2 linked regions of the Cellvibrio sp. PSBB006 genome follow. The main gene of each other region encodes a partner of the protein of the gene in region 2 in a complex. Links are inferred from orthologs where the notes say so. Each region holds a gene or a part of one and is shown on either strand. Other genes may lie near its edges. The genes, in order: sbcB and ssb.

Region 1 (10,034 bases), 230 kb from region 2 along the record:
GGCATGGGCGGAATGGGTGGCATGGGCGGCATGATGTAATTTGCCCATGAGCATTAATTCGCTGTCTTCTGCCGTGAGTGCTGTGTCATACAAACCCGTATGGACTGGCATTAACGAGCAACAGAAGTGAGTTATACTGGCGGCCCTTCGGGGCCGCTTTCGTTTCCAGAAAAATTCTAACAGCCAGCAGGCTTTACGCCCTTTGTAAACTGGCGCTTTGCGACATTCGTGTGCTTGGCCAATCGCTAAGTGAAATTTTGAGATTACGTCTTCTTAAGGAGAATGATTATGGCTTTTGAATTACCTGCACTTCCTTACGCAAAAGATGCCTTGGCTCCGCACATCTCTGCCGAGACCCTGGAATACCATTACGGTAAACACCACAAAACCTACGTGGACAAGTTGAATGGCTTGGTTCCCGGTACCGAGTACGAAGGCAAGAGCCTGGAAGACATCATCAAGACTTCTTCCGGTGGCGTATTCAACAACGCTGCACAAATATGGAACCACACCTTCTATTGGAATTGCCTGAGCCCTAATGGCGGCGGCGAAGCCACCGGTGCCGTAGCTGAAGCCATCAACAAGGCATTTGGCTCCTTCGATAAGTTCAAGGAAGAGTTCACCAACTCGGCTATCAATAATTTTGGTTCTGCCTGGACCTGGTTGGTAAAGAAAGCCGATGGCAGTGTAGCTATCGTTAACACCAGCAATGCGCAAACTCCGCTGACAGACGCTTCTGTCAAAGCCATCCTGACAGTGGATGTGTGGGAGCATGCGTACTACATTGACTATCGCAATTCTCGTCCCAATTACCTGAATGCTTTCTGGTCTTTGGTTAACTGGGAATTTGTTAACGCCAAATACGCTGAATAAGCGTTTCGGGTGTGATAAAAAATCAGGCTTTCGGGCCTGATTTTTTTTGCAACCAGACTGTGTCGTCAGTGTCTTACGGCGGTAAATATAGGGTATTACCAGTTAACATCCTGATATGTAATTTGTCGTTCAACTTTTTTTCCCCCGCCATACCTGCTATAAAATGCAGCCTTTATTTGGCTTGCTGCTATTGGCGGGCTTCATCATCAGTTTCCCCCGGGTAATCGCAGATTATGGAACGTAAAGAACCAACCTTGTCTGGTCATGCCTCTGTACCCGAGCGCGATGAACCTATCACGCGCCGTGCAGCGGTAGATACCTCTCGACCCTCTCGCCCACAGACGCCTGCGGCTCCCGCGCCAGCTCCGTCATCAGGCACCAGTCCACTAGCAATCATCGCGCTCTTGCTGGCATTGGCTGGTGTGGCTATCGGGGGCTTCTTTGGTTGGAAATTAACGGAGGCCCAGGCTCTGCTGCAGCAGGCTGAGGCCCGTATTGCTGATCTGGAAGGGCGTTTGAGCGTAACCTCGGACGAATCCAGCCAATCGCTTACGCAGGTGGATGCCAAGCTTAAGTGGGTAGACTCAGAGATCCGCAAATTGTGGGGTATTTCGAATGATGTAAACCGCAAGGCGATTGCCGCCAATAAAGAAAATATCGCCAGTCTGGCCAAAGAGTTGGCCGCTGCCAAAAAAGATGCGAGTGAAGCCAACGCCACGGCAGCTAGCCTCAATACGCAGTTGGCGGCCAATAAAGCGGCAGTTGACGATGCCATAGCCAAGATTGATTCAGCCGTCCTCAGCATTGCAGAGCAGGGCAAGCGTTTGCAGGATTTTACCGAACAGGTTGACCGGGTAGACGGCCAGCTGAGTTCGTTGCAGGCACTGCAGCAAAAGGTTCGTACCAACGAGGAGGCTATCGCGGCTATCGACGCTTACCGTCGCACGATCAATCGCGATATCCTGGAGCTCAAGCAGCGCATCGGCGCGGCCCCCGCGAACTGATCAGCAAGCAGAAAATCCTTATGAGAGGCCGGAAAATTCACGTTTTCCGGCCTTTTTTATGGTGCATGGACGGATACCTTGCTACATCATTCTGTTTATGTTGGTGTAGAATTGCCGCCCGAATTCCATCCCAAAAAGCCCTCAGAGCTTCAACCTGCCGCGTTGAGTTGATATCGAGCTCACGCACACAGTTAACAGAGAAACTGCTATGCCAACCGTGATTCGTCAGCAAGACCTGATCGACAGCGTTGCCGATGCGCTGCAATTCATCTCTTATTATCACCCCGTCGATTTTATCCAGGCCGTTCATCAGGCCTATGAACGCGAAGCGAACCAAGCCGCCAAAGACGCTATGGCGCAAATCCTGATCAATTCCCGTATGTGCGCCATCGGCCATCGCCCGATTTGCCAGGACACAGGTATCGTTACCGTTTTCGTGACTGTGGGTATGGATGTGCAATGGGATGCGCAAATGAGTCTGACCGACATGGTCAACGAAGGTGTGCGCCGCGCCTATATGCAACCCGATAACGTTTTACGTGCCTCCATTCTGGCGGACCCGGACGGCGCTCGTAAAAATACCGGCGACAATACCCCGGCAGTGATCCACTACAACATCGTCCCCGGCAACACAGTAGATGTGCACGTAGCGGCCAAGGGCGGCGGTTCTGAAGCCAAGACCAAATTCGCGATGCTCAATCCCTCGGATTCAGTCGTGGATTGGGTGTTGGAGATGGTGCCCAAGATGGGCGCTGGCTGGTGCCCGCCGGGTATGCTCGGTATCGGTATTGGCGGCACGGCGGAAAAAGCGATGTTGCTGGCCAAAGAAGCGCTGCTTGATCCGGTGGATATCCAGGCGCTACAGGCGCGCGGTGCCAGCAATCGCGCGGAAGAGTTGCGCATTGAGCTCTATGACAAGGTGAATCGCCTCGGTATCGGCGCCCAGGGCCTGGGTGGTTTAACCACGGTGCTGGATGTGAAGGTCAAGGATTACCCGACCCATGCCGCCAACAAAGCCGTCGCCATCATCCCCAACTGCGCCGCTACCCGTCACGCGCATTTCACACTGGATGGCTCAGGTCCGGCATTGCAAACCCCGCCGTCGCTGGAAGATTATCCGGACATTTCCTGGGAAGTCGGCGAGGGTGTGCGTCGCGTTAACCTGGATACCCTAACTCCGGAAGAGGTGCAAACCTGGAAAACCGGCGAGACGATCTTGCTGTCTGGCAAGATGCTGACCGGTCGCGATGCCGCCCATAAGAAGATGACTGACTTGTTGGCGAAAGGCGAACCCTTGCCGGTGGACCTGAAAGGCCGCTTTATCTATTACGTTGGCCCGGTTGATCCGGTGCGTGATGAAGTTGTTGGGCCGGCGGGCCCCACTACCGCTACGCGGATGGACAAATTCACCCGCACCATGCTGGAAAAAACCGGCTTGCTGGGCATGATCGGCAAATCGGAACGCGGCCCCGCCGCCATTGATGCCATTCGCGATCATCAATCGGTGTATCTGATGGCTGTGGGTGGTGCTGCCTATCTGGTGGCCCAGGCGATCAAATCCTCCAAAGTACTGGGCTTTCCGGAACTGGGTATGGAGGCCATCTACGAGTTTGACGTTAAGGATATGCCAGTGACGGTTGCGGTGGATTCCCGGGGTGAATCGGTACACATTACCGGCCCGCAGGTCTGGAAAGCGAAGATCGAAGAGGGTGTGGTCAATATCGTATAAGGCATCAAACTTTCCCAATGCATAAAAAAGCCGGATTTTATTCCGGCTTTTTTATGCCACTGCTGATTCTACCGCTATACCAAACTCTTTCAGGGGTATGCAGTCCAACCCAAGGCATCTGTCACTGCAAACATCATGAATACCTAACGAAAGGGGGCTTCAATGAATTCGACTTCCCATAAACCGATCGCCGATGAAATCTGCGAAGCCTGTCGCGCCGATGCGCCACGCCTGACGGAAAAAGAAATCCATGATCTGCAAGAGGAAATCCCGCAGTGGCAGGTTATTCGGCGAGAGGACATTCCGCTGTTGGTGCGTGAATACACCTTTAAAAATTTCTTCCAGGCGTTGGCGTTCACCAATTTGGTGGGGCGTCTTGCGGAAAGTATGAATCACCACCCGGCCCTATTGACGGAATGGGGCAATGTTCGTGTTGAATGGTGGACGCACAAGATCAAAGGCTTGCATCGAAATGATTTTGTGATGGCAGCCAAGACAGAGCGTTTGTATGAAGCGCGGGATTGGGAAAAATAAATGCCCGTCATTAATCACGGGCATTTATTCAGAAGCGTATTAAATCAATACACCCGATACTGCTCAGGCACTTGATCAACAGAGCTGATCGGCTCCATCAAGTTGCGCACCCGGCCGTCGTGGATACCGTAGATCCAACCGTGAATGGTCAGTTCCTGCCCGCGTTTCCAGGCATTTTGAATAATATTGGTATGCGATACATTCGCTACCTGCTGCTTGACGTTTAGCTCACATAATTGATTGAGCTGTTCAGTGGGATCACCGATACCGTCGATCAATTCCTTATGGGTGTAATACACGTCGCGGATAGCGCGCACCCAATAATCCACCAATCCCAACTGGCGTCCTTCCAGAGCGGCTTTCACACCACCGCAGCCGTAGTGACCGGTGACCATGATGTGTTTCACCTTGAGGAACTCCACCGCAAACTGCATAACGGACATGCAGTTCAAATCCGTGTGGATCACAATGTTGGCCACATTGCGGTGCACGAAGAGTTCACCGGGCATGAGATCAACAATTTCGTTGGCGGGGACGCGGCTGTCGGAACAACCTATCCATAGATACTCAGGGGCTTGTTGTTTGGCGAGGGCTTCAAAGAAACCGGGTTGTTCTTTCTGGATTTTTTCCGCCCAGCGGGCGTTGTTTTCGAAAAGATGGTTCAAATCAGTCATGGCAATCTCTGTCAGCTGTTAACCCGGGCCGCAGTATATGCAATTGCTTTTGCGTGACCAAGCACTTCGGGTTTTTATTTTGGGCTGGAATGTTACAGTGGCGCCATCGAAGGAACAGGAGCCGGGGCCACGTGAATACTAACAACCCATCGAAAACCCAGTCCAACACCCTCTACTGGCATGACTATGAAACCTGGGGTGAAGTGCCTGCCCGGGATCGCCCGTCGCAGTTTGCGGGAGTGCGCACCGATGAGGACCTCAATATCATCGGCGAGCCGCTGATGCTCTACTGCCAACCGGCGCCGGATTGCCTGCCCAAGCCCGATGCCTGCCTGATCACCGGACTGACGCCGCAAGTCGCTCTGGAGAAAGGCGTGCCGGAGCATCAATTCGTTGCTGCCATCGCCGCCGAGTTGGGTGAACCGGGTACCTGCGGCGTGGGTTATAACTCGATTCGCTTCGACGATGAAGTCACGCGCTACGCGCTCTACCGCAATTTCTATGATCCCTATGAGCGCGAGTGGCGCAACGGCAATTCGCGCTGGGACATCATCGATATGGTGCGCATGACCCGCGCCCTGCGGCCCGAGGGTATCCAGTGGCCCGATTACGAGGATGGCCGCCCGTGTTTTCGGCTGGAGATGCTGACCGCTGCCAATAATCTGAACCATGAAGCGGCCCACGATGCGCTCTCCGACGTGCTCGCTACCATCGCTATCGCTCGTCTGATCAAGGAAAAGCAGCCGAAACTCTATGACTACGCTTATCGGCTGCGCGATAAACGCTTTGCCGGCAACCTTATCAACATTGATGAGTGCAAACCGATACTGCACATTTCGTCCAAATTTCCCAATGAAAACGGCAACGCGGCGCTGGTGGTGCCCCTGGCATTCCATCCGACAAACAAAAACAGCGTTATCGTGTTCAACCTGGCATCTGACCCGAGTGATTTGCTGCGTCTGCCGGTTGATGCCTTGCGGCGACGGTTGTTTGTCCGCCGTGAAGACCTGGCAGAGGGTGAGGAGCGGTTGGCATTAAAGGAAGTCCACCTCAACAAGACGCCCATGCTGTTGCCCCCTAATATGCTGGATGAAGCCACAGCACAGCGTCTGGGACTTGATCGCGGTGCAAACGAACGCCATTGGCAAGTACTCGTTAACCTGACGCTCCAGGAACAGCAGGCGCTACGTGGCAAGTTAATGGCGTTATATGGCGAACAGGTATTTGCCGAGCAGAGCGATCCGGAGCAGATGCTCTACAGCGGTGGTTTTTTTGATGACCATGACAAACGCCTGATGCAGAAGATTCGCGCTATGTCAGCGCAAGATCTGGCCACAGCAAGTTTGCCCTTCAAAGACACGCGATTAGCGGAACTGTTATTTCGCTATCGCGCGCGCAATTTCCCTTCCAGTTTGAACCCCACAGAGTCACAACGCTGGCGTGAGTTTTGTCGCTGGCGCCTCACCAATCCCGAGGCTGGAGCCGGTATCGTGTGGGACCAATTCCAGCAACGTATGGCAGAGCTGTCGGCAGAGGAGCTGACGACGTCCCAGCGGCAGCTGCTAAAGGATTTGGCGAACTATGCCGATAGCCTGATCAAACGTGTTCAGTAGGTGCCAAGCGCACATTCAGTAAACCATCATGCTGTAGACAAAAAGACGGTAAATTTTTGCTGGCACATTAATCTTCATGCAAAAGCTTTGCTATGCTGAATAAAAGCCCCGCGTTTTTAGTGATAAAAATTATGTTTAAAAGGATTTGTTCTAATAAGGGCAAAACTTTTACCAAAATAGACTATTAATTAAATAACCGGTCCACCAGACCGGCACCCATAAAAGTCAAAACAACATAATAATCAGCCGCTCATGACTAACGAGAGGCTTCTAAAGCGCACTGTTGGAGGCTGTATGTCAGCAAGATGGTCATTAAGAAAAAAAATAAGTGCCTCGGTAGCGGTATCCCTTGTTCTTGTTGGCTGCGCTGTTGCCTGGTTGTCCTACTCCTCCGCCATGACACAGATGGAAGCCAACATCGCCCAACAGGTGAAAGGCATCTCAGCCACCTTTACCAAGTACGTCGGTGACTGGTTTGCTGCCAAAGGTAAAGCGTTGGAAAGTTTTCCCGCCGAGGCGGATGAAAGTCGCTACAACGCGCACCTGGTGCAGTTACGTATCTCGGCCGATGTCGACAATGTCTTCCTCGCCTTTGCTGACGGTTCACTGGTGAATGCCAACAACCTGCAAATGGCGGCGGACAACAGTGACCCCCGTGTGTGGAGTTGGTACATCAACGCCACCAAAAATCCCCGCAAAACCGTCGTGGAAAATCCCTCGGTGGCATCCGCCACCGGTAAAAATGTCGTGTCCCTTGGACGCGCGGTGTTGAACCCGGATGGCAGCATCAAGGGTATCCTGGGGGTGGACGTAGTGCTTGATAATATCGTGCAGCAATTGCGCGATATTGAATTACCCGGCGATGGTGAAATGTTTATTGCCACCCGTAAAAACACCGTCTTCGCCCACCGCGATCAAAGCCTGTTAAACAAACCCCTGACCGATGTTGCGCCGGAGCTGACCCAATCGACAGTAGAAAAATTATTACAAGGCCAACAAGCCTCTACTCTGATTACCGTTGATGGACGCACCAAACAAATCTTCGCCGACCCGGTTGCTGACTCTGATCTGGTACTGGTGATGTTGTTGGATCGTGAAGCGCTGGTGGGTCCGGTGCAATCCACATTGATTGGTCAAATGATGGCGACCTTGTTATTGCTGGTGGCGACGTTGATTGGCATCAATTGGCTTAACGGGCGTTTACTGCAGCCGCTACATAACGTTTCGGATTCTCTCTCTGAAATTGCGTCCGGTGATGGGGATTTGTCGCGTCGGTTACCAGTGACCTCGAACGATGAAGTAGGGCAATTAGCGGCGAACTTCAATTTGTTTGTCGATCACATGCACGACTTGGTCGAACACATTCGCGGCCAGGCCAATGAGCTGCGCGATAACGCGCGCTCAACAGCGGAGCGTGCGGTGCACTCAGTGCGTGAACTGGGCATGCAGCAGGAACAGATTGGTATGGTGACCGAGTCCATGACCGAAATGACCAATGCGACCCAGGAAATTGCGCATCACGCGGAACGCACGGCCACCTCGGTTGATGAATCGGTGTCCAGCGCTGAACACGGAAAAACCCAGGTGGATAAAACCCGCGACTCGATTTTTGTGTTGGCAGAAAAGGTGGAGCAGGCAGGTAGTGTTATTTCGAATTTGAACGAGCACGCACAAAAAATCAGCGGCATTCTTGCCACGATACAAGGCATTGCCGAACAAACCAATTTGCTCGCATTGAACGCGGCCATTGAAGCCGCGCGCGCCGGTGAACCGGGGCGCGGTTTTGCAGTGGTTGCCGATGAGGTGCGGGTATTGTCGCAACGCACGCATGCCAGTACCGAAGAGATTCAGTCGATGATTTCGTCACTGCAAGCAACAGCGCAGAACGCGGTGTCGATCATGGATGACAGTCGTAAGCTGGCGACAGGCAGTGTGACCAATGCGGACAATGCATCGCAATCGCTTAATAAAATTAATGAGGCTGTCGGTGTGATCAGTAGTATGGCTTCGCAGATCGCTACAGCGGCGGAGGAGCAAAGTCATGTGGTGCAGGAGGTGCTTAAGAATATGACGGCGATCAAGCATGTAGCGGATGGTCTGGCGACGGATGCGCAATCCGGCGAGGCGCGGGCGAAGGTGTTGGAGGATCACTCGCGTGCATTGAGTGATAAAGTGGCTACTTTTACGTTGTGAGATTTTAATGATTTTCATACGGGTGCTTCGAAAGTCGTTTGTTGTTAGCCTGTGTATTTAGAAAACGCATACATACATCCTTGTAGCTCCCTCAAGTCATCCCTGACTTGAGGGTTTCTAAATACACAGGCTAACAACAAACTTGTATTGTGCGAATATCTGTCCCTTTCCTGCAATATCCCTGTCACCAAACCACGCTATAAATGCCCCTTTTCTTTTGGATAGGGGCGAGCAGATGATCACCACGGCGAAACAGGGGCGCGGCCCCAAGCACTTCAATGTCACCTTGGTGGATCGGTTGTGGAATTTAAAGCGCCTGTGCGAGAGCGAATTCAAGCTGCATATTCCGCTAAATATGGTGCTTAAAGACGAGGCCTATCGCGAAGAGTTGCTGGAGAAAGCGCTCAAATTAAATCATGAAGAGCTAACTAACCTGGTGTGGGAAATTCGCCAGCTGGAGGATGACCAGGTCTCTGCTGAGGGGGTTGGTCGTGGTAAGAGTCTGCAAGTCAAAGAAAAGAAAAAGTATTGGTTAAAATTAACACCGTTGGCCAGCGTAGCCGTGGGGCTGGTGGTGTTTCTGGCGGGTTTTTTGTTTCGTTCGGTGATGCCTGGTGGCGACGGTATTCACTGGTTGGCGCAATCAGCAGTGGCACAAAAAAATTCCGCACCGACGACGGTTCAGCCAACGCCGGTCGTTGCATCGAATCAACCTTTGTTTCGTCTGCACGGTTCCAATACCGTCGGTGAGAAGCTGGCACCGCGCCTGGTTTCTGCTTATTTGACGGAGAAGGGGGCTACCGCGATTAAGACAGAAGTCGGTGATAATCCGGTAGAGAAAATAGTTAGCGGTTTGCTTGAGGGTAAAAAAGTATTTGTAGAAATTCATGCGCACGGTTCGAGCACCGCGTTTGAAGGTTTGCGCAACAGCGCTGCGGATATTGGCATGTCATCGCGGCGAATCAAGGATGAAGAGCTGCAAGCGTTACAAGCGCAATATGGCGATCTCGCTCATGGCGGGAGTGAGCATGTGATCGGGCTGGATGGGTTGGCGATCATTACTCATCCGGGAAATGCTATTGCGACATTGTCCCTGCAACAATTGGTCGCCATTTTCTCTGGTGCTGTCACCAATTGGTCGCAACTGGGTGGCAGTGATATACCGATCACGCTTTATGCACGCGACGAAAATTCTGGTACCTGGGATACCTTTAAAAGTCTTGTGCTGGCTCCGCGTCAGTCCAAACTGGCAGCGGATGCCAAGCGCTACGAGTCCAGTACCGGTTTGGCGGATGACGTGGCGAAAGATCCGGGTGCTATCGGATTTATCGGTTTGCCTTATGTGCGTCAGGCGAAGCTGTTAGCCATTTCGGAATCGGATGAACATCTTGCCATTATTCCCACTCACTTTACG
Region 2 (9,941 bases):
TTTGGATCGTTGCGTCAGCATTAACGTCAATTCGCTTCGCCATATGAACGTTAATCATGGTTTGCGGCAACTTCTGCATACCCTTCTTGGCTTTGTGAAGAGGGACACCCAAGGTGGTAATGGCCAACAATACCTGCAATGCCGCAATAATGCCGTCACCTGTGGTTGTCACATTGCTGCAAACAATATGACCGGAATTTTCACCACCGAGCGACCAACCTTTATCGCGCATCATCTCAATGACATACCGATCTCCTACCTTGGCGCGACCGAAAGGAACACCCAATTCTTTGAGTCCCAATTCAAAGCCAAAGTTACTCATCAGCGTTCCGGCAACCCCGTCACATCCGCCACCGTATTGCTGCTGATGCGCAGCGACGATGTACAGCAGCTCATCGCCATCCACTAATTCGCCTTTATGATCGACGAAAATAACCCGATCACCATCGCCATCAAAGGCAATACCCAGATCCGCACCGACTTCGACAACGTGTTCCTGTAGCGCTTCTGGTTTGGTAGAGCCGCAACTGCGGTTGATGTTGGTCCCGTTAGGCTCAACAAATAATGGGACCACTTTGGCACCCAGCTCGGTAAACACGCTAGGAGCGATGTTGTAGGTCGCGCCGTGGGCACAATCCAGCACAATCTGCAGCCCTTGCAAATTGAACCCCCAGGGCATGGTGCCTTTGCAAAATTCAATATAACGGCCGGATGCATCGGTAATACGCCGCGCCTTGCCCAGACGTTCCGCCGTCACCATGGGCTTTTCCAGCTGTTCTTCAATCAACAATTCGATATCGTCAGGCAGCTTGGTGCCATTGCCACTGAAAAATTTGATGCCGTTGTCGACATAACTGTTGTGGGAGGCGCTGATCACTATCCCGGCCTGGGCCTGAAATGTGCGCGTCAGATAGGCCACACCGGGAGTGGGCATAGGGCCAAGCAATCCGACATCAACTCCCGCATTGATAAGCCCCGCCTGAAGGGCCGATTCAAACATGTAACCGGAGATCCGCGTATCTTTACCGATCAGAATCATATTCGGCCCGGAAAAACGATCCATCAGCACACAGCCCGCCGCCCACCCCAGTTTGAGCATGAAGTCTGGGGTAATGGGAAACTCACCAACCAGACCACGAATGCCGTCGGTGCCAAAATATTTGCGCGTCATAGATGCCAGACTCCGTTCACCTTTATGTTCGGTAAGTATGATGTAGTAGAAAGTGGGGCAGCATTTTACGCAATACTGCAGGTTTTTTTCAGTTATTTTTAATTTGATTGATAGCGGCCATGACGCTCAGCGCATCTACCGTTGCAGCCACATCATGGACACGGATGATGGCTGCTCCGCGCTCAGCCGCCGCCAGCGCCAGCGCCAGACTTCCCGGTAGACGTTCATGAACGTCACGTTTGAGCAGCGCGGCCAACATGGATTTTCGTGAAAGCCCTGCCAGCACGGGATAGCCTAATGCCTGCACTTCCGCCAGCCGGGCCAAGAGTGTGAGATTGTGCTCCAGGGTTTTTCCAAACCCGAATCCCGGATCGAGAATAATTCGTTCAGCGGAAATGCCCGCAACACAGCACGCATCCACCCTAGCCAGAAGAAAATCTTTCACTTCAACGACGACATCATGGTAAGCAGGACGCTCTTGCATATTGCCCGGCTCACCCTGCATATGCATAAGACAGACCGGCAAGCCACTCGCCGCCGCCGCCGCGAGTGCGCCCTCGCGCTGCAATGCGCGTACATCATTGATAATCCCAGCACCAACCGCAGCAGATTCACGGATAACACTGGCGGTACTGGTATCAATCGAAACGATAGCGCCCAATTCACGCACCAGGATTTCTACCACCGGCACCACACGATCCAGTTCCTCCTGCTCAGATACCGGCTTGGCACCTGGGCGGGTCGACTCTCCGCCCACGTCAATCACTTGTGCACCTTCCGCCAGCATCTGCGCACCCTTTTGCACGGCCAGATCCAACGCCAAACGGTTATCGCGATAATAATTGCCACCATCCGAAAAGGAGTCGGGAGTCGTATTGAGAATACCCATGACGACCGGCCTGCTTACATCGAGCCGCCGGGTACCGCAAAGGAGTTGCATCTAGAACCTCGGAAAGCAAAACAAATGAGCTGAGTTTTAATGGCTGCACTATAAAAAAACAACCCCGGAGCAAGCCCGGGGTTATCGTCAGTGAATTTGTGGCAGTTAGTGATCTTTAGCGGGACCGCCAATGGGGCCGGCAGGATTCTCGTCTGAATTCTTTTTACCCTCTCCCGCCGTATCTTTGGGACGCAAATGACCGTTGAAGTCATCATCATGCCAATCCCGTGGTGGGCGGACTTTGCGACGGGCCATCAGATCATCAACCTGTTCAGAGTCGATGGTCTCGTACTCCATCAAGGCATCCTTCATCGCTTCCAGAATATCGCGGTTATCTTCCAGGATTTTTTCCGCACGGGTATAACATTCATCAATAATCCGACGGACTTCCTCATCAATCAATTTGGAGGTTTCATCAGAATACTGCTGGGAAGACATTCCCGGGTAAGCACCTTCATCCTCACCATAATGAAGCGGACCCAACTTGGTCGATAAGCCCCACTTTGTAACCATCCGACGCGCCAGATCAGTAGCACGCTCGATATCATTTGAGGCACCGGTGGTAATCCCGTCGAAGCCTAAAGTCATTTCTTCTGCGATACGGCCACCAAACAAGGTACAGATGCTCGATTCAAGTGAGCGCTTGCTCATGCTGTATTTATCGGCTTCCGGCAAGAATTGGGTCACCCCCAATGCACGCCCCCGCGGAATAATCGTTACCTTATGGACCGGATCGTGCTCCGGTACAAGCCGCGCCACAATCGCGTGACCGGCTTCGTGATAGGCAGTGTTTTCCTTTTCTTTCTCGCTCATCACCATGGTACGACGCTCAGCGCCCATCATGATCTTATCGCGCGCCTTCTCAAAATCCTCCATTGTCACGAGCCGCTTGTTGCCGCGTGCCGCAAACAATGCTGCCTCATTAACCAGGTTAGCTAAATCCGCACCGGAAAAACCCGGTGTACCGCGAGCAATAACCGAGGCGCTTACTCGTTCGTCAATCGGCACTTTACGCATATGAACCTTGAGGATTTGCTCGCGACCACGAATATCCGGCAAACCTACAAATACCTGACGATCAAAACGACCCGGACGTAAAAGAGCACGATCCAGGACATCCGCACGGTTGGTTGCCGCAATGATGATGACACCATCATTGCCTTCAAAACCGTCCATCTCGACCAATAGCTGGTTCAAGGTTTGCTCACGTTCATCATGACCGCCGCCATGGCCACCACCACGATGGCGACCGACAGCATCGATCTCATCAATGAAGATAATGCAGGGAGCCTGTTTCTTGGCCTGGTCGAACATATCGCGCACGCGGGATGCACCCACGCCCACAAACATTTCCACAAAGTCAGAACCGGAAATCGAGAAGAAAGGTACTTTCGCCTCTCCCGCAATAGCCTTTGCCAACAGGGTTTTACCGGTACCCGGTGGGCCGACCATCAGTACGCCGCGCGGAATTTTACCACCCAGACGCTGGAATTTTGACGGGTCACGGAGGTATTCAACCAGTTCCTGCACTTCCTCTTTGGCTTCATCCACACCAGCCACATCGGCAAAGCTGGTCTTGATTTGGTCTTCACCCAGTAAGCGCGCCTTACTCTTACCGAAGCTCATCGGGCCGCCACGGCCACCACCCCCACCTTGCATCTGGCGCATAAAAAACAGAAATACCGCGATGATGATCAGAATAGGGAAGCTGGCGACCAATAATTGGTGCCACAGGCTGGGTTGTTCGATTTCACGGCCTTTAACGGCGACATTATGATTTAACAAGTCGTCTATAAGCTTGGGGTCCTGAATATTAGGACGAATGGTTTTAAAGGGACTGTTGTTGGTGTACAGGCCGTCGATGGTCAGGCCATCAATGGTCACTTCCCGCACGCGATTGTCTTTTACCGCGAGGATGAACTCGGAGTAACTCAAGCTCTCGTTGCTGGAGGTCTTGTTGAAGTTTTCAAACACGCTGAACAGGACCACAGCGATGACCAGCCATAAAATCAGATTTTTTGTCATATCGTTCAAGGACGCTTCCTCAGTCGCACATCAAAAATATTCGCGTTGTTGTACCAGTATAGTGTGGAAGATCAACAGACACACCTAATAGCAAGACGATGATTTGCAAAATTCCGGGCTAATTAACAATAAATTACACAATGTTCCAGCAGGGGGTTTCTCTATTGACGACCGAGAGAGACTTGCCAAAAGCTTTGGCCATCCGCCCGCCAATTGGTTTCACCTATCACCATCAATTGCATTGGTTGGCAGCTGTAATTGTGTCATCCGCTCATAGTGGGGGCCATCCGACGCATTGCAAGCCCAAGGGAAGGAGCCCGGCCCTCATCTAATTAACCCTATCGATAGCTCATGAGCTACAATAACCGGCTTTTTAACCCCCCGGATTTTCTAAGGTAATTGTATGCCCATCAACGCAGATCGCAAAAAGCAATTTCGTACCATTGGCCATCGGCTCAACCCAATTGTGACCGTGGCCGGCAATGGTTTAAGCGAAGGCGTTGTACAGGAGCTGAACCGTGCACTGGATGATCACGAGCTGATTAAAGTTAAACTCGCCATCGCTGATCGAGAAGAGCGCAAGGAAATGGTTGCCCAACTACAGACCTTGCCCCATGTTGAACTGATACAGGAGATAGGCAAAATAGTTTTGCTCTATCGTGCTAATAAGAAGGCCAACCCGAAGCTGTCAAATCTCCATCGCTAATTTACCGATCACCCATATCCCGCTGTCAGTGCGCCCGTGCGCGAATGTTCTCAATATCACGGATCGGGGGCGCGCCAAACATTCTTGAGTATTCGCGGCTGAATTGTGACGGACTTTCATAGCCGACTCGATAGGCCGCATTTGATGCATCTATGGCCTCCGCTAACATCATTCGCCGCGCTTCTAGCAGCCGCAGGCGTTTTTGATACTGCAAAGGACTCATGGCAGTCACCTCCTTAAAATGCGCATGAAATGACGAGGGGCTCATATTGGCGACATCAATCATTTGTGCGATGCCAACAGGCTTGTCGAAATTAAGTTTCAAGAACTCAATGACCTGCGAGATGCGCTGCATATTGCTACCCTGGGCTGCCATCTGGACTATTCGATGCCCATATGGCCCTTTCAATAATCGATAGTAGATTTCACGCTTGATCATGGGTACAAGGAATGGGATATCTTCCGGGGCTTCCAATAATTCAACGAGACGCAAAAGGGAATACTCCAGCGTTACGTCTGCATTACCGACAAACAATCCACGGGCGCTGAGTGCCGGGGGTTCAATATAAGAATTCACTTCCGGAATGAGTTCGCTGATCTCACATAAGTCGAGATCTAACTGAAGACTCAGGTACGGCATCTCTTCACTCGCCAGGACAACCTGCCCGGTTACCGGCAGATCTACAGAAACCACCAGAAACTCCGATGGGCTGTAGCGGTAAACCTCATCGCCCAGCATGACTTCTTTGGCGCCCTGCACAATCAAACAAATAGAAGGTTCATACACCACCGGGATCTTCATGCTCAAGGCGGTAGCCTTGATACATTTCAAACCTGCTATGGCGGTCAGATGAATACCATCACCATCGGAGAATTTATCAATCAGCCGAATCAACTCTGGTTGCCGCCAATTAGTCACCACATTGATTACCTCTATTGCCAGACGATATCGAGATTACAAAAGCCTACAGAGGAAATAAATGACCGGCAAACAGATATGGAGGATTAGGCAATGGTTATGGAGATCCATGCATTAACGAAAGGCCATGCAACCCCTACTCTGACTCCACCAGTTACTACACACCAAGGAGTCAGCTATGAAATACGTTCAAGACAAAGTTATAGTAATCACCGGCGCCAGCAGTGGGATCGGTGAAGCAAGTGCCCGCTTGCTCGCAGAACATGGGGCTAAAGTCGTTCTGGGCGCTCGCCGGACCGAGAGGCTGGAACACATCGCTGCAGAAATCCGTGATCAAGGCGGAGAAGCCGCGTGCATGGCGGTTGACGTGGCAGATCTGGACGCCGTGAAGAGCCTGATCAGTTTTGCGCAGCATACCTTCGGGCGGGTCGACGTTATCTTCAATAATGCCGGTGTTATGCCGCTCTCCCCGCTGAGCGAACTGAAAATAGATGAATGGAATCGCATGATCGACATCAATATTCGCGGCGTTTTGAATGGTATCGCTGCCAGTCTACCCGTCATGCAAGCGCAAGGCGGCGGCCATGTTATCAATACCGCTTCCATCGGTGCCCATGTGGTGGTTCCAACGGGTGCCGTTTACTGCGCCACTAAATATGCTGTCTGGGCAATTTCTGAAGGGCTGCGCCAGGAGTCCAGGGACATCCGCGTCACCACGATTTGTCCCGGCGTTGTGGAGACGGAGTTAGGCCATGACATCAGCGATGAGGCCACTAAAGGTCAACTTAAGGAATGGCGTAAAGCGGCACTGACACCGGACGCTATCGCGCAAGCGGTGCTCTATGCGGTATCACAACCGGACAGTGTAGATGTGAATGAGCTTATCGTGCGGCCAACCATCAGTGCCTTCTAGGCAAGCAGATGTTATAAATTTATTTGAGCCACCAATAAAAAAGCCCTGCTAAGCAGGGCTTTTTTATTTCGAATCCATTAAAACGGAATATCGTCATCAAAGCTGTCAAAACCTGCCGGTGGTTGTTGGGGCGCATTACCCTGCCCAGCCCCGGAGGAGGCATAACCACCACCTTGATTACCGTGTTGAGGTGCTGCTTGCGGGCCACTTGCCGCTGGCTTGGACTGATTATAGTTTTGACCCTGATTGTAACCCTGGCCGTAGTCGCCCCCCATACTGCTACCGGAATTGTCACCGCGGCTATCGAGCATCTGCATCTCATTGGCGACAATTTCGGTGGTGTATCTGTCTGTGCCATCCTGCGCTTGCCATTTACGGGTGCGCAAGGACCCTTCGATATAAACCTTGCTGCCTTTACGCAGATATTCGCCCGCTATTTCACCGAGGCGATTAAAAAATACGACTCTGTGCCACTCAGTACGCTCCTGGGGTTGCCCGGTGTTTTTGTCTTTCCAGGTTTCCGAGGTTGCCACACTGATATTCGTTACCGCGCCACCGGACGGCATATATTTGACTTCCGGGTCCTGACCCACATTACCAATCAGAATTACTTTATTGATGCCACGAGCCATGAAACTTCTCCTCTTGATTTATCGTGTATTCGCCAACGGCGACATTTGCCCTATGAAATTCGGCTGCCACTTTATCACTCGCGACGGCCACAGCGCCAGATTCAAGCCTGGTTTTCCACAATGCCAGTGAGCGCCTGTCGGTCAACCAGACGCGGATCAACCTTGAGGTACACCGTATTTTCAGAGGCGACTACCAACACCTCAGCCACACCCTCTACAGACCGCAATTTCTCCGAGACAATGTGGGGATCCCGGCCTCTCAGTGGAATAAGTACACTGGCCAGGAAACGTGGCGGGCGCATGGACCACGCAACAACCAACCAAGCCAAACCAACCAGGGCAGCGACAGATAAAACTGCTGTCATACCCCAGTGCTGCAATATCCATCCACCAATCGCTCCGCCAGTAAAAACGCCCATTACCTGACTGGTGGCATAGATACCGGTGGCCGTACCCTTGGCTCCTGCCGGCGCAATCTTACTGACCATTGAGGGCAAGGTCGCCTCAAGTAAATTAAATGCAGCAAAAAACAGGAAGACCCCGACCAAAGTTAAAGGAAGATTGGGCGGCACACGCATCAGCATCAATTCCATCAACACCAGTAACGCCACAGCGCCCAAAAAAACCGGTTTAATCTGGCGGCGCTTCTCGGCCACAATGATAAACGGCAACATAACGACAAATGCTGCCGCCAGCAGAGGAAAATACAGCAAGCCATGATAATTGCGCGCGATATTCAATTGCTGCTCAAGGATCAACGGCAACACCATAAAGTTGGCCATCAATACAAAATGTAGCGAAAAGATTCCGAAATTCAGGCGTAATAAATCAGGATTCTTAAAAGTACGCCATAACAAAGCTGGCACTGCGCCGGCCTCACGCTGCCGTCGCGGCGCACTCACGGCCGGAACAGCCTTGAACAGGATGAAAATACCCACAACACCCAATATCGCCGTCAACCAAAAGATACTGGACACACCTGCCCATGCCGCCATCAAGGGGCCGACCGTCAGTGCAATCGAAAAGGAAACACCGATGGATGCACCAATAGTCGCCATTGCTTTGGTGCGGTTTTCCTCAGAGGTCAGATCGGTCAGCAATGCCATCACAGCCGCCGATACAGCTCCACCGCCCTGAAGGAACCGGCCAATGATTAATTCCATTACCGTTTCGGCTTGAGCAGCAATAACGCTCCCCAAAACAAAGATGATAAAGCCGGCAAGAATCACCGGTTTGCGGCCAATGCGATCAGACAAGACACCAAAGGGGATTTGCAGCAGAGCTTGGCTAAAGCCGTACGCGCCCAACGCCAGCCCTAAAAGGAACGGCGTACTACCACTGTAGTCAGAGCTGTACAACGCGAGGACCGGCAACAACATAAACAGACCGAACATGCGGAATGAGTAAAGTGCAGCCAGAGAAATAACGACGCGACGCTCAAAGGGAACCGGAGTTATTTGCACGGATAGTGATGCCCAAAGAAAAGAGGCGATTCTAGCAAGAGCGATGAGCGAGAGGCCAGCCAAATACGCGATTCCCGACCTTATCCACAGAAACACCTCTCCTGACAACTTTTGACAAGAGATTTCCGTATAATTGAACGCTTTGTCTTTCTTTCACCAGAGCAGATGTAAGGTGGTTAATGGATACGATTATCGTAAGGGGTGCTCGCACCCACAATCTCAAGAACATTGATCTGGATATACCGCGCGACAAGCTGGTGGTCATCACCGGCCCCTCCGGCTCAGGAAAATCCTCCCTCGCATTTGACACCCTCTACGCGGAAGGCCAACGCCGCTATGTCGAGTCGCTGTCTACTTATGCGCGTCAATTTTTATCCATGATGGAAAAGCCCGATGTCGACCATGTGGAGGGGTTGAGCCCGGCGATCTCCATCGAACAAAAGTCAACGTCGCACAACCCCCGCTCCACCGTAGGCACCATTACGGAGATTTATGATTACCTGCGCCTGCTCTACGCTCGCGTCGGTGAACCCCGCTGCCCCATCCACGGCGAACCCCTCGCCGCACAAACCGTCAGCGAAATGGTAGACACGGTCTGCGCCTTACCAGAAGGCACGAAATTAATGCTTCTCGCTCCGGTTGTCAGGGATCGCAAAGGAGAACATCTCCATATCCTGGAACAATTGAAACGCGATGGATTTATTCGCGCGCGCATTAATGGCTTATTGGTCGATCTCGACGATGCACCCAAGCTCGACAAAAAGAAAAAGCACAATATTGATGTAGTCGTGGATCGCTTCAAAGTGCGCGATGATTTGAAGCTGCGCCTTGCGGAATCTTTTGAGACAGCGCTGAACTTGTCTGAAGGTATTGCCAGCATCAGTTATATGGATGGCGAAGAAACTGATCGTTTGTTTTCCTCCAAACACGCCTGTCCCATTTGCGATTACAGTCTGAGCGAGTTGGAACCGCGACTGTTTTCCTTTAACAACCCGGCAGGCGCCTGCCCAACGTGCGACGGACTGGGTGTAAAACAGTATTTTGACGAAGAAAAAGTCGTGCATTTTCCTGAAGCCTCATTGTCCGAAGGCGCCATCCGTGGCTGGGACAAACGCAACGTCTACTATTTTCATATGCTTGCTTCGCTGGCCGAACATTATGGCTTTGATGTC

The links.
Region 1: the proteins of ssb (region 2) and sbcB are in contact, whole or in part, in a crystal structure (PDB 3C94), measured with the Escherichia coli proteins. The link is inferred for Cellvibrio sp. PSBB006 from one-to-one orthologs.

Annotation. Positions count from the first base shown.
Region 1 is NZ_CP021382.1:1,948,661-1,958,694, reverse strand. What follows is about bases 4,242-7,186. They hold sbcB (exodeoxyribonuclease I), read left to right. Parts: upstream 4,242-4,945; coding sequence 4,946-6,427; downstream 6,428-7,186. Other genes in these bases: CBR65_RS08065 (methyl-accepting chemotaxis protein), read left to right, coding at 6,722-7,186; can (carbonate dehydratase), read right to left, coding at 4,242-4,814. Outside these bases: groL (chaperonin GroEL), read left to right, coding at 1-39; sodB (superoxide dismutase [Fe]), read left to right, coding at 289-873; CBR65_RS08090 (hypothetical protein), read left to right, coding at 1,107-1,877; CBR65_RS08085 (fumarate hydratase), read left to right, coding at 2,086-3,606; CBR65_RS08080 (4a-hydroxytetrahydrobiopterin dehydratase), read left to right, coding at 3,769-4,140; more of can, read right to left, coding at 4,185-4,241; more of CBR65_RS08065, read left to right, coding at 7,187-8,620; CBR65_RS08060 (substrate-binding domain-containing protein), read left to right, coding at 8,856-10,034. UniProt on the Escherichia coli protein: Degrades single-stranded DNA (ssDNA) in a highly processive manner.
Region 2 is NZ_CP021382.1:2,171,201-2,181,141, forward strand. What follows is about bases 5,530-8,381. They hold ssb (single-stranded DNA-binding protein), read right to left. Parts: upstream 7,307-8,381; coding sequence 6,752-7,306; downstream 5,530-6,751. Other genes in these bases: CBR65_RS08960 (AraC family transcriptional regulator), read right to left, coding at 5,530-5,764; CBR65_RS08965 (SDR family oxidoreductase), read left to right, coding at 5,940-6,674; CBR65_RS08975 (MFS transporter), read right to left, coding at 7,408-8,381. In the rest of the region: glmM (phosphoglucosamine mutase), read right to left, coding at 1-1,171; folP (dihydropteroate synthase), read right to left, coding at 1,260-2,111; ATP-dependent zinc metalloprotease FtsH, read right to left, coding at 2,217-4,136; CBR65_RS08955 (YhbY family RNA-binding protein), read left to right, coding at 4,540-4,842; more of CBR65_RS08960, read right to left, coding at 4,868-5,529; more of CBR65_RS08975, read right to left, coding at 8,382-8,769; excinuclease ABC subunit UvrA, read left to right, coding at 8,949-9,941. UniProt on the Escherichia coli protein: Plays an important role in DNA replication, recombination and repair. Binds to ssDNA and to an array of partner proteins to recruit them to their sites of action during DNA metabolism. Acts as a sliding platform that migrates on DNA via reptation.